DNA from 3 places in the Lysinibacillus sp. FJAT-14222 genome. Region 3 is predicted to be linked to each of the others. Evidence: riboswitches for the same ligand, from Rfam matches in the RefSeq annotation. Region 3 holds a riboswitch; each other region holds the start of a gene.
The links. Region 3 has a riboswitch for thiamine pyrophosphate ahead of thiW (energy coupling factor transporter S component ThiW). Riboswitches for the same ligand answer to the same signal wherever they lie in the genome.
Positions count from the first base shown of each region.

Region 1 (3,187 bases), on a different contig from region 3:
GGATGCCCTTTCGCTAAATCTGCCGCGTGTGCAGCAATTTTATACGTAATCACCCCTACACGAACATCCTCACGATTTGGTAAGCCGAGATGCTCTTTAGGCGTCACATAACATAGCATTGCCGTACCAAACCAACCGATCATCGCAGCACCAATAGCCGATGTAATATGGTCATAGCCAGGCGCGATATCTGTTGTTAGCGGCCCTAAAGTATAGAAAGGAGCTTCCTTACACACCTCTAACTGCTTGTCCATATTTTCTTTAATAAGATGCATTGGCACATGCCCTGGTCCTTCTACCATCACCTGTACATCATGCTTCCAGGCAATTTGCGTTAATTCCCCTAGCGTTTCCAGCTCCGCAAACTGAGCCTCATCATTTGCATCTGCAATGGAACCAGGACGTAAACCATCACCTAAAGAGAAGGCAACATCATATGTTTTCATAATTTCACAGATTTCTTCAAAATGTGTATATAAGAAGCTTTCTTGATGGTGATATAAACACCACTGTGCCATAATCGAGCCTCCTCGAGATACTATGCCTGTTACACGATTAGCCGTTAATGGCACATAGCGTAGCAGAACCCCTGCGTGAATCGTGAAGTAATCAACACCTTGCTCGGCCTGCTCAATCAACGTATCACGATACACCTCCCACGTTAAATCCTCTGCCACACCATTTACTTTTTCTAGCGCTTGATAGATTGGCACCGTTCCTACAGGCACCGCGGCATTACGAATAATCCATTCACGTGTCGTATGAATATGCTTACCAGTCGACAAATCCATAATGTTATCAGCACCCCAACGTGTCGCCCATGTCATTTTTTCTACCTCTTCCGCAATAGAGGATGACACTGCTGAATTTCCAATATTAGCGTTAATTTTCACGTGGAAGTTACGTCCAATAATCATTGGCTCGGCCTCAGGGTGATTAATATTAGAGGGCAAAATTGCACGCCCTGCCGCGATCTCTGAGCGCACGAATTCAGGATCCATATTTTCGCGAATCGCTACAAATTCCATCTCTGAAGTAATAATTCCCTTTCGTGCATAGTGAAGCTGTGTTACATTTTTACCTTTCTTCGCACGTAAAGGCTTTCTAGATAAATCCGGAAAAACATTTTCATTCATTCGTGGATCATCAGCTTTGCGGAATCCATTATCTTCTGGCTTGATTGTACGACCTTCGTATTCTTCGACGTCACCTCGTTCTTTGATCCATGCACTACGTAAAGCTGGCAATCCTTTCGTAATATCCACCTTATACTCAGGATCTGTGTACGGGCCACTCGTATCATAAACACGTACTGGCGCATTTTCCTCTTCACCAAAGCTACCTGTCGTCGGACTTAAAGCAATTTCACGCATTGGCACTAAAATATCTGATCGAGATCCTTCTACATACACTTTTTTACTTCCATCAAAACTTGACATAATCGTAATATTCTTATCGCTAACTGTTGTCATAAACTACTTCGCTCCCTTTTCCATTTATACAAGGACCGAATCTAGCTCACCCAAACAAAAAATCAATTTCGCCTTGGCGTAATTGCGTCCGGATTTTGAATTGTGCCCGCACAATTCATTCCTTTTAAAATCCGTGACATCCGCCGGAGGCTTGTCTTCATTCAGCAGGTGTTTGGGCACCCACTGATAAGGAATCTTAACCGCATACATCTCATCACTCGCAAAGATAGGAGTCTTCTGCTGAATGAAGACAAAAAGCCGAATCCAAAGAAAATTTTGGATCCGGCTAAGAATGTAAAGGTATAGTTATTGCAAAAAACAGAGAGTGCAATAATGATTAACTTTCCCACGCTGGTATGAGCCAGATCAGGTCCAAAGGGTCAAGAAACCTCTATGCGTTTCCCTCTCAGCCTGACTCATCAGACTCCCCTAGTTAGTGCTATTAAGTTTGATGCTAGTGTAGCAGATATTGCTAATAGATGGAAGCTTCATTTGAATATTTTCGGCTCATCATCATAAAGTGTGGTTGATTTCCGTTCCGGCTGAGCGCTTTCCTGGGGGCGTCCGATGAGCCGTTTGGGGCAACAGGATGTTGGTCACGAAGGCGTTATCACAGGACGTGATGCTTTTAGCCTTCGTTCCCCTACTTGCTCGCTCCAGGGTCTCATCTGTGACGCTAATCCCCAAGGAGTCGCCCAGCCTCCACTTGGCATACGTTTTAAAAAATATAATCCCTAACTTTTGGTGATTAGCTTATTTTTAAAAATCAGAAGGAAAGCCGCTTACTCCAGATGGCTGTCACTTCTTCCGAATAACATCCAGCCGTTAGGTAAACAACAGTTCCGCTACATAAATTACAATCGTCACTGTAATACAGCTTACAATTGTTGAAAATAAAACCGTTTGTGCAGCGGTTGTCGATTCCACACCATATTCTAATGCCAGACTAGAGCTATTTCGTGATGTCGGAAAAGCACTAGCTATAAAAAGTGATTGTGCCACGACACCATCTAAGCCAAGTACAAAAATGATAAGTAAAGCTACAGCTGGTCCTATAATTAGTCGTGTAAAACAGCTAATGAATACTGTCTTATTGAACATTGATTTAATTTCAAGCTGTGATAGTTGAGCTCCTAATGTTATTAGGGCTACAGCAATAAAGCCATCTGCCACATGGTCTACCGGAATTTTTATAAACTGCGGAATAGTAATATTAAAATAGTTCATTGCCACACCAATTATAAGCGCATGGATAATAGGCATTTTGAGAAAGTCTTTTACAATAGACATGCCCGATTTTGTTGAAGAAATTAAATTGTACAAGCCATATGTATAGGTCGTCATATTTTGAAATATTACGAGAATGACCTGAATCGCTACTCCAATCGGCTGTGTTACGAAAATCATTTGCGCGACCGGAATACCATAGTTGCCTGAATTAATAAGGACAACACTATTTTTAAACACTGCAGCCTCTGTTTTTACTAAACCGAGCCCCTTTGCTATAAAGTGACTAAGCACCATTTGACTTCCTATAAAGAGTAAAATAAATAACGCAACTTCCCCAAGTACAGACAGCTCTATGCTCGTTTCATATAAATTCACAAAAACAGCTGCTGGCATGAAGCAGTATGTAATAAGCTGAGATAGCGCCTTTAAATTAAAGCGAAATTTCTTTTGTAAAACTGCACCAAGTACTAGAAGTATTAAAATAG
Region 1 is NZ_LIYL01000003.1:22,094-25,280, forward strand. It holds gene thiC (phosphomethylpyrimidine synthase ThiC) at 1-1,472, opposite strand, end outside; TPP riboswitch at 1,799-1,913, opposite strand; gene AN161_RS01505 (AEC family transporter) at 2,298-3,187, opposite strand, start outside.
Region 1: another riboswitch for thiamine pyrophosphate. It lies ahead of thiC (phosphomethylpyrimidine synthase ThiC); the one in region 3 lies ahead of thiW (energy coupling factor transporter S component ThiW).

Region 2 (3,187 bases), on a different contig from region 3:
TTCATCTAATGCCGTTAAGATGATTGGTTTATCTTTTGTAACGATAATTGAATGCTCAATTTGGGCAACTAATGATTTGTCTGGCGTAATGAATGTCCAGCCATCACCAGCTTCCACAATATGCTCCGCTTTCGCTGAGATGAAGGGCTCGACGGCAAGCACCATGCCTTCCTTCATAATTGTAGAATCCCATGCATCATAATAATTTAAAATATGATTTGGCTCATCATGTAAGGAACGACCTAAACCGTGACCAGTTAGGTTCATAATCACTGTTAAATCGTTGGCATATGCTTCACGCTCAACAGCTTTTCCGATTTGGTTTAATTTTGATCCAGCTTTTACTTTTGTCATCGCTCGATCGAAAGCACTTTTAGCTACGCGACACAGCTTTTCTTTATCTTCGTAGCCTTCACCAACTACAAATGAAATGCCAGTATCTGCAAAGTAGCCATTTAATGAACCAGATACATCTATGTTTACGATATCTCCATCTTTAATCACACGTTTACCTGGAATACCATGCGCCACTTCCTCATTAACACTAATACATGTATATCCTGGGAAATCATACTCCCCTTTAGGTCCAGAAACTGCTCCTGCTTCAGCAAACATACGGCCTGCAATTTCATCTAGCTCAAGTGTTGTTACACCTGGTTTTGTAGCTGCCTGCATTGCTTCACGAATTTCAGCACAAATACGGCCGATTTTTTTAAAGGCTTCAATCTCTTCTTGCGTTTTTACAATCATTTTTAACGTCCCTTTCATCTAATATCTACTATTTAATATAACATAACTTTCTATGCATAAAACGCTAAACGCTTTAAATATTATATGCCATCTTACATTGTAAAGTGCTGAAAATAGGCTCATTACCGTAACGTAGGGGTGATTTCCGTTCCGACTGGGCGCTTTCCTGGGGGCGTCCGATGAGCCGCTTTTGTTGTTGCTGTCGCTACGCTTTCGCACAGAAAACATCCGCTGCGCTCCAGGGTCTCGGGTCAACAGATGTTTTTTGCGCGAAAGCGAAGCGGCAGCGGCACCGATGTTGGTCACGAAGGCGTTATCACAGGATGTGATGGTTTTAGCCTTCGTTCCTCTATCGCTGATCCCCAAGGAGTCGCCCAGTCGTAACGAAGATCAACTTATTTGCATGACATAAATATACGCAATCCCTAACCTAGCTAAAAAAGCAACAATCCTACATTCAATTTAATAAAAATAAAAACCCTCCACTCATGTGAAGGGCATAATAGTTATGATTTTCGTTGCATTAATTGAGGAGCTGCTGTGAATAACAGAACACCCACAATTGCTGTTAAAATTGTTGCTGGTAGCATATATGTTCCATTATAAATGATGGAATAAATCCACGCATTTTGATCTCCAGCATACTCTGAGAAAAATACAGCGCCCGCAATGGTATGTGCTGCATATCGTAAAAATCCTGCTAATACAGTTCCTAGAATAATATAAAGTGCCATTTTCTTTTTGTTTAAATTTTTAGCAGCCTCGAGTACTGGTCGGCGAACAACGGCCGCTAAACCAACTACTGTGAAGGCAACACCATAATCGAGTAATCCTTGAAGCCAATGTATAATAAAGGCACCAAACATTGTTTGCATAACACCAATAAGTAAGCCTGTTGTCAGACCTGGCATAAGACCCCAACGAAATGCCATTAACATTATTGGCACCATCACTAGACTAACAGAGCCTCCTTGTGCCCATACTTGGAAGGAAACCTGATCGAGCACAAGGCCAATCGCTGCGAATATCGCAATTTCCACAAGCATTAAAAGTCTTTTTTTGTCCATAATTATTCTCTCCTTTGTTCCGATGTAGGATACAAGAGCAGGAATAGAAAACTGTTGGCAAATATGTCCCTATCTGGCATCAAAAAGGCTTAATCTCCATTCATCATGTTTTTAGTAGCTGAATAAAGATAAAAAACGATGCCAGGACAGAGCCTCACATCGTAAAAGTGTCGGTTTCTATCCACATCCCTACGCAAGTGTTAACTTACAGGTTCAAAGAGTCAAGGCATTACGTGCCCAGTCTCAGCTGACATCATCAGCTCCCCTTGTGGTCGTTACATCTTAATTTATTTGAACAATCTCATTGTACGCAAACACTGTTATGATTACAACCTCTTCCACATTATTTTTTGAAACTTTGCTGTTTTTCATGCGTAAATATTAAAAAAGGAGGTACAACTATGGAGAACCAAAAAATTTTATCTGCGTTTAGTTATCTCAGTATTTTTTTCGCCCCTTTTATTGTGCCATTAGTTGTTTACTTTATTTCAAAAGATAGCTACGTAAAGAGTCACTCTATTCGAGCACTAATATCACATTTAATTCCAGTCGGATTCGGAATTATCTTATTTGCAGTCTTTGTCATCTCAACCTTTTCATTTAACACTTTTGACCCAGATTCAAGTAGCAGTACTTTTCTTATTATTTGGTTTGCTTCATTCGCAATTTACTTACTCGTTTCAATAGGAATTCTTATTTGGAATATTGTTCAAGCTGTTCGCGTTATCCGATAATGTTATATTCGAACTAAACAAATAGTACCAATAGTTAAAGGAGCTGTTATTTTATGAAAGTATCTAAAGTTGTCAAAACCGCCGTAAAATTAGCACCTATCGTTATCCCAATTGTAAAAAAAGTAATCGCTACAAAGAAAGGAACGACTCCTAACGTAACTAAAAAATAACAAAAGGGCGTATTTCCATATAACGGAGATACGCCTTTTCACTTTATTTCACTTCAAAATATGTTTGACTATGACCATTCATTGTTTTTTCGACATGCAGAACTGCGGGCATTGTAGCTTTTAGCTCTGCAACGTGTGATATGACACCAATCATGCGTCCAGAATCTTGTAAATCAATGAGAGTGTCAATCGCCTTATTTAATGCTTCTTCATCGAGAGAACCAAAGCCCTCATCAATAAACATCGTTTCAATGCGGATGTTACCTTGAAAGCTTTGAATCACATCTGCCATACCAAGGGCAAGACTTAATGATGCATTAAACTTTTCTCCACCTGATAATGTTTTCACATCTCGTAATTGATCCGTATAGGCATCATATACATCTAACCCAAGCCCACTTTGCTTTGCATGCTTTTCTAATCGATCCGAACGTCGTAGCTCAAATTGACCATTCGATAAATGATA
Region 2 is NZ_LIYL01000061.1:43,532-46,718, forward strand. It holds gene map (type I methionyl aminopeptidase) at 1-750, opposite strand, end outside; gene thiT (energy-coupled thiamine transporter ThiT) at 1,257-1,817, opposite strand; TPP riboswitch at 1,987-2,094, opposite strand; gene AN161_RS25510 (DUF4870 domain-containing protein) at 2,219-2,551, shown strand; gene AN161_RS25515 (SMC family ATPase) at 2,765-3,187, opposite strand, start outside.
Region 2: another riboswitch for thiamine pyrophosphate. It lies ahead of thiT (energy-coupled thiamine transporter ThiT); the one in region 3 lies ahead of thiW (energy coupling factor transporter S component ThiW).

Region 3 (3,187 bases):
TATGTATGCAGATCATGGGGAATTGAAAAATTTTAAAGGTGAAGTTTTTAAAGGAAGAAAAGAAATACAGAATTTTTACACGTCACCTATGCCGAAAGGGTTTAAATTAACTATTCAAAATATTGAAGGCGATGATATAAAATGTAGTGCTATCGTTTCGACTACTTGGGATGGTTTGCCAAATCCAGTGATTTTGGAAGAAAGGCTAATTCTTGAAAATGAAAAAATAAAGTCGTTTACGATGATCCCAAAATAAAAGGAGAGCTCTTCCTATGACTGAAAGAGACACGAAATATTGGATTGGCGTGGTATCTCTCAATCATGTGCAAAAAGGGGTTGAGGGAGGATTCGGCCAGTTATGCCATGGCAAAGAGAGACCTTTGAAACGAATGCAAAAAGGAGATTGGATCATTTATTATTCTCCTAAAAAAAGTCTAGATGGTAATGAGCCTGTAAGAGAGTTTACCGCAATTGGAAGGGTAAAAGACGAGCGAATTTACGAGTTCCAAATGGCAGAAAATTTTATTCCTTTTAGAAGAGATATAGACTTTTATAAAGAGGCAAAGTCTGTACCAATAAAAAGGATCTTAGATTATTTAGAATTTGTAGAAGATACATCGAAATATGGCTATAAATTCAGATTTGGTCATTTTGAAATAAGTAAAAAAGATTTTTTATTAATTGCTCATGAAATGGGATTACCATTGAAGTATGAATGATTTTGGTTGGACAAAAAACGTTACTTTCTTAATTAATTGCCATTAAGAAGTAACGTTTTTATATTGCCGTAAATCATTATTTAAGTAGAGTGTTAAGATTAGTTACAAACATAGTCTTGCGCAAATTGCTAGCAATGACAATGCCCAGGATAGCACCAATGGTACTTGAGGTTAAAAAGGCTGGCATGAAAAATAAAGCAGCAACGGATGTCCCCATTACTAAATGTGCGTAAGGTACTGCAATGAGTGAGGCAATAATACCTGTTCCAAACATTTCACCGATACCTGCGAGCCATTGTTTGCCGCTGTATTTATAGGCAAGAGCTGCACATAGAGCACCAATGACACTGCCGGGTATAGCTAATAATGAGCCTGTGCCTGTTAAAATACGAATAATAGCTGTGACAAAGGCGACCATAACAGTAGGCACTGGTCCAAGAATAATAGCGCCAATAACATTAATGGCATGCTGTACAGGGTAGGCACGTGCAATTCCCGTTGGTATAGATACGAAGGTAGAACCTGCTACGGCAATTGCTACTAATAAGGCCATGATTGTTAATTTTCGAATTGACATAATTTCCACTCCTTTTTAGTATTTAGTGAATCGTTGATAAACCAGACAAAAAAAGCCGCTTCCTAAAAACAATAGGAAGCGGCCTTGCATTTACATATTTAAAAAGCAAGTGTCGCCACTTCCCTCCGCTAGTGTGAACTAGATCAGGTTCAAAGGGTCCGTATATGATCATATACGTCTCGGCCTTTTAAAGACTCCCCTAGTGGTAATAATAGAATTTAATTTTTACATAATAATGTAGTATACTACTAAAAATAGTCAATAACTTTTCAGACTAATTTGTATCAGGATGCATTAGATGCGGTGCTTTTTTCATTGTCCAAATAAGGGCAAGGAAGAAGCAAGCCATTAAAATAATAGACCCGAAAATATAAGGACTGTTCATATTCCAATCGAATAATAAACCTGCTAAAGCTGGACCAATCATATTACCAAGACTCATATATGCATTGTTGAGACCAGCTGCAAAGCCTTGTTCATTTTCAGCAAGCTTTGAAATCAGTGTGTTGACAGCTGGACGAATCAATGTCGTAGCTGTAGAGAAGATTGTCGCTACAATTAAAATAAGTGCAAAGCCAGATGCGAATAATATTAAGAAAATCGAAACGGATGCAATAAATAAATTGACTAACACTACTTTCATTTCGCCGAATCGATTAAACAGCGGTGTAATAACAAATATTTGTACAATAACACCAAAAGCGCCACCTACAACTAATATAATAGCGATATCTGTAGGTGTGTAATTAAACTTGTCTGTAACAAATAATGATAATGTTGTTTGGAAGTTAGCGATTCCGAATGAGAAAACAAGCATGATAATTAGCATGACAAAATAAGGCATTCGGACTGAACGGACCATTTGCTTTGCAAGATTATCTTGCTTCTGCGCTTTTTTCGCTGTGTTTGGTTTTGTAGCAGGTAATAAAAAGAACGATAAAATAGCTGCTAAGATAGCTGCACATCCAGCAGTATAAAATGGAAAATGCAAGCTAACTTTTGAGAGGAATCCACCGATGCCTGGTCCAATCATAAAACCAAAGGACATTGCTGCCCCTAGCATACCCATTCCTTTACCTCGTTCCTCATAAGTCGTGACGTCTGCCACAAAAGCCATTATAGGAGGTGCCACAAATGCAGATCCAAGGCCACCTAAAAAGCGTGCCAAGAAGAGCATCCACACATCTGTAGAAAGCCCAAAACCAATTTGTGCAAGTCCTGTCACTATAAGACCGAAAATAATGAGATTTTTTCGACCGTATTGATCCGAAAGATTCCCAGCAATTGGAGAAAAAACGAATTGTGCCAAGGCGAACGTTGCAATCAACATGCCAAGAATTTGTCCTGCAGCACCAAATAGTTTTAAATATTCAGGCATGACAGGAATAATAATTCCAATACTCCCCATTGCGATAAACATATTAAACATTAAAATATACAAAGCCGCCTTATTAGACTTCTGCTGGGTCATCGAATACCCCCTTTTTAATCAAATATACTACAGTCTACCACAAGGCTTGTACGTTTGCTATTGACTAGAAGTCTGAAATAAGAGAAATTGCTAGTAAAGTTGTGGGGATTCTTTTTGTTAAACAAATACTGCCCCCAGTTTTCCTCTAGAAGTTTACCTCCAGCGCTAAACGAAAAAAGCTGTTCTCAACGTTAGTAACGTAAGAACAGCTTTAAATAGGTTATCGTATACTCATTTTAAATTCTAAAAACAGCTCATTGTATTTGCCTAAATAATCTGGGCCTAAATTTTTATATACCTCTAATGTGTCGCGTTGTTCTTCAGTAGGATAGTAGCGTTCATCTGATACAACTTCTTTATCCATTAACTTCATCGCTTCAATATTAGGAGTAGAGTAGCCTACATAATCGGCATTTTGAG
Region 3 is NZ_LIYL01000024.1:137,523-140,709, reverse strand. It holds gene AN161_RS12750 (hypothetical protein) at 1-256, shown strand, start outside; gene AN161_RS12745 (EVE domain-containing protein) at 273-719, shown strand; gene thiW (energy coupling factor transporter S component ThiW) at 796-1,296, opposite strand; TPP riboswitch at 1,400-1,507, opposite strand; gene AN161_RS12735 (MFS transporter) at 1,571-2,767, opposite strand; gene AN161_RS12730 (ABC transporter substrate-binding protein) at 2,988-3,187, opposite strand, start outside.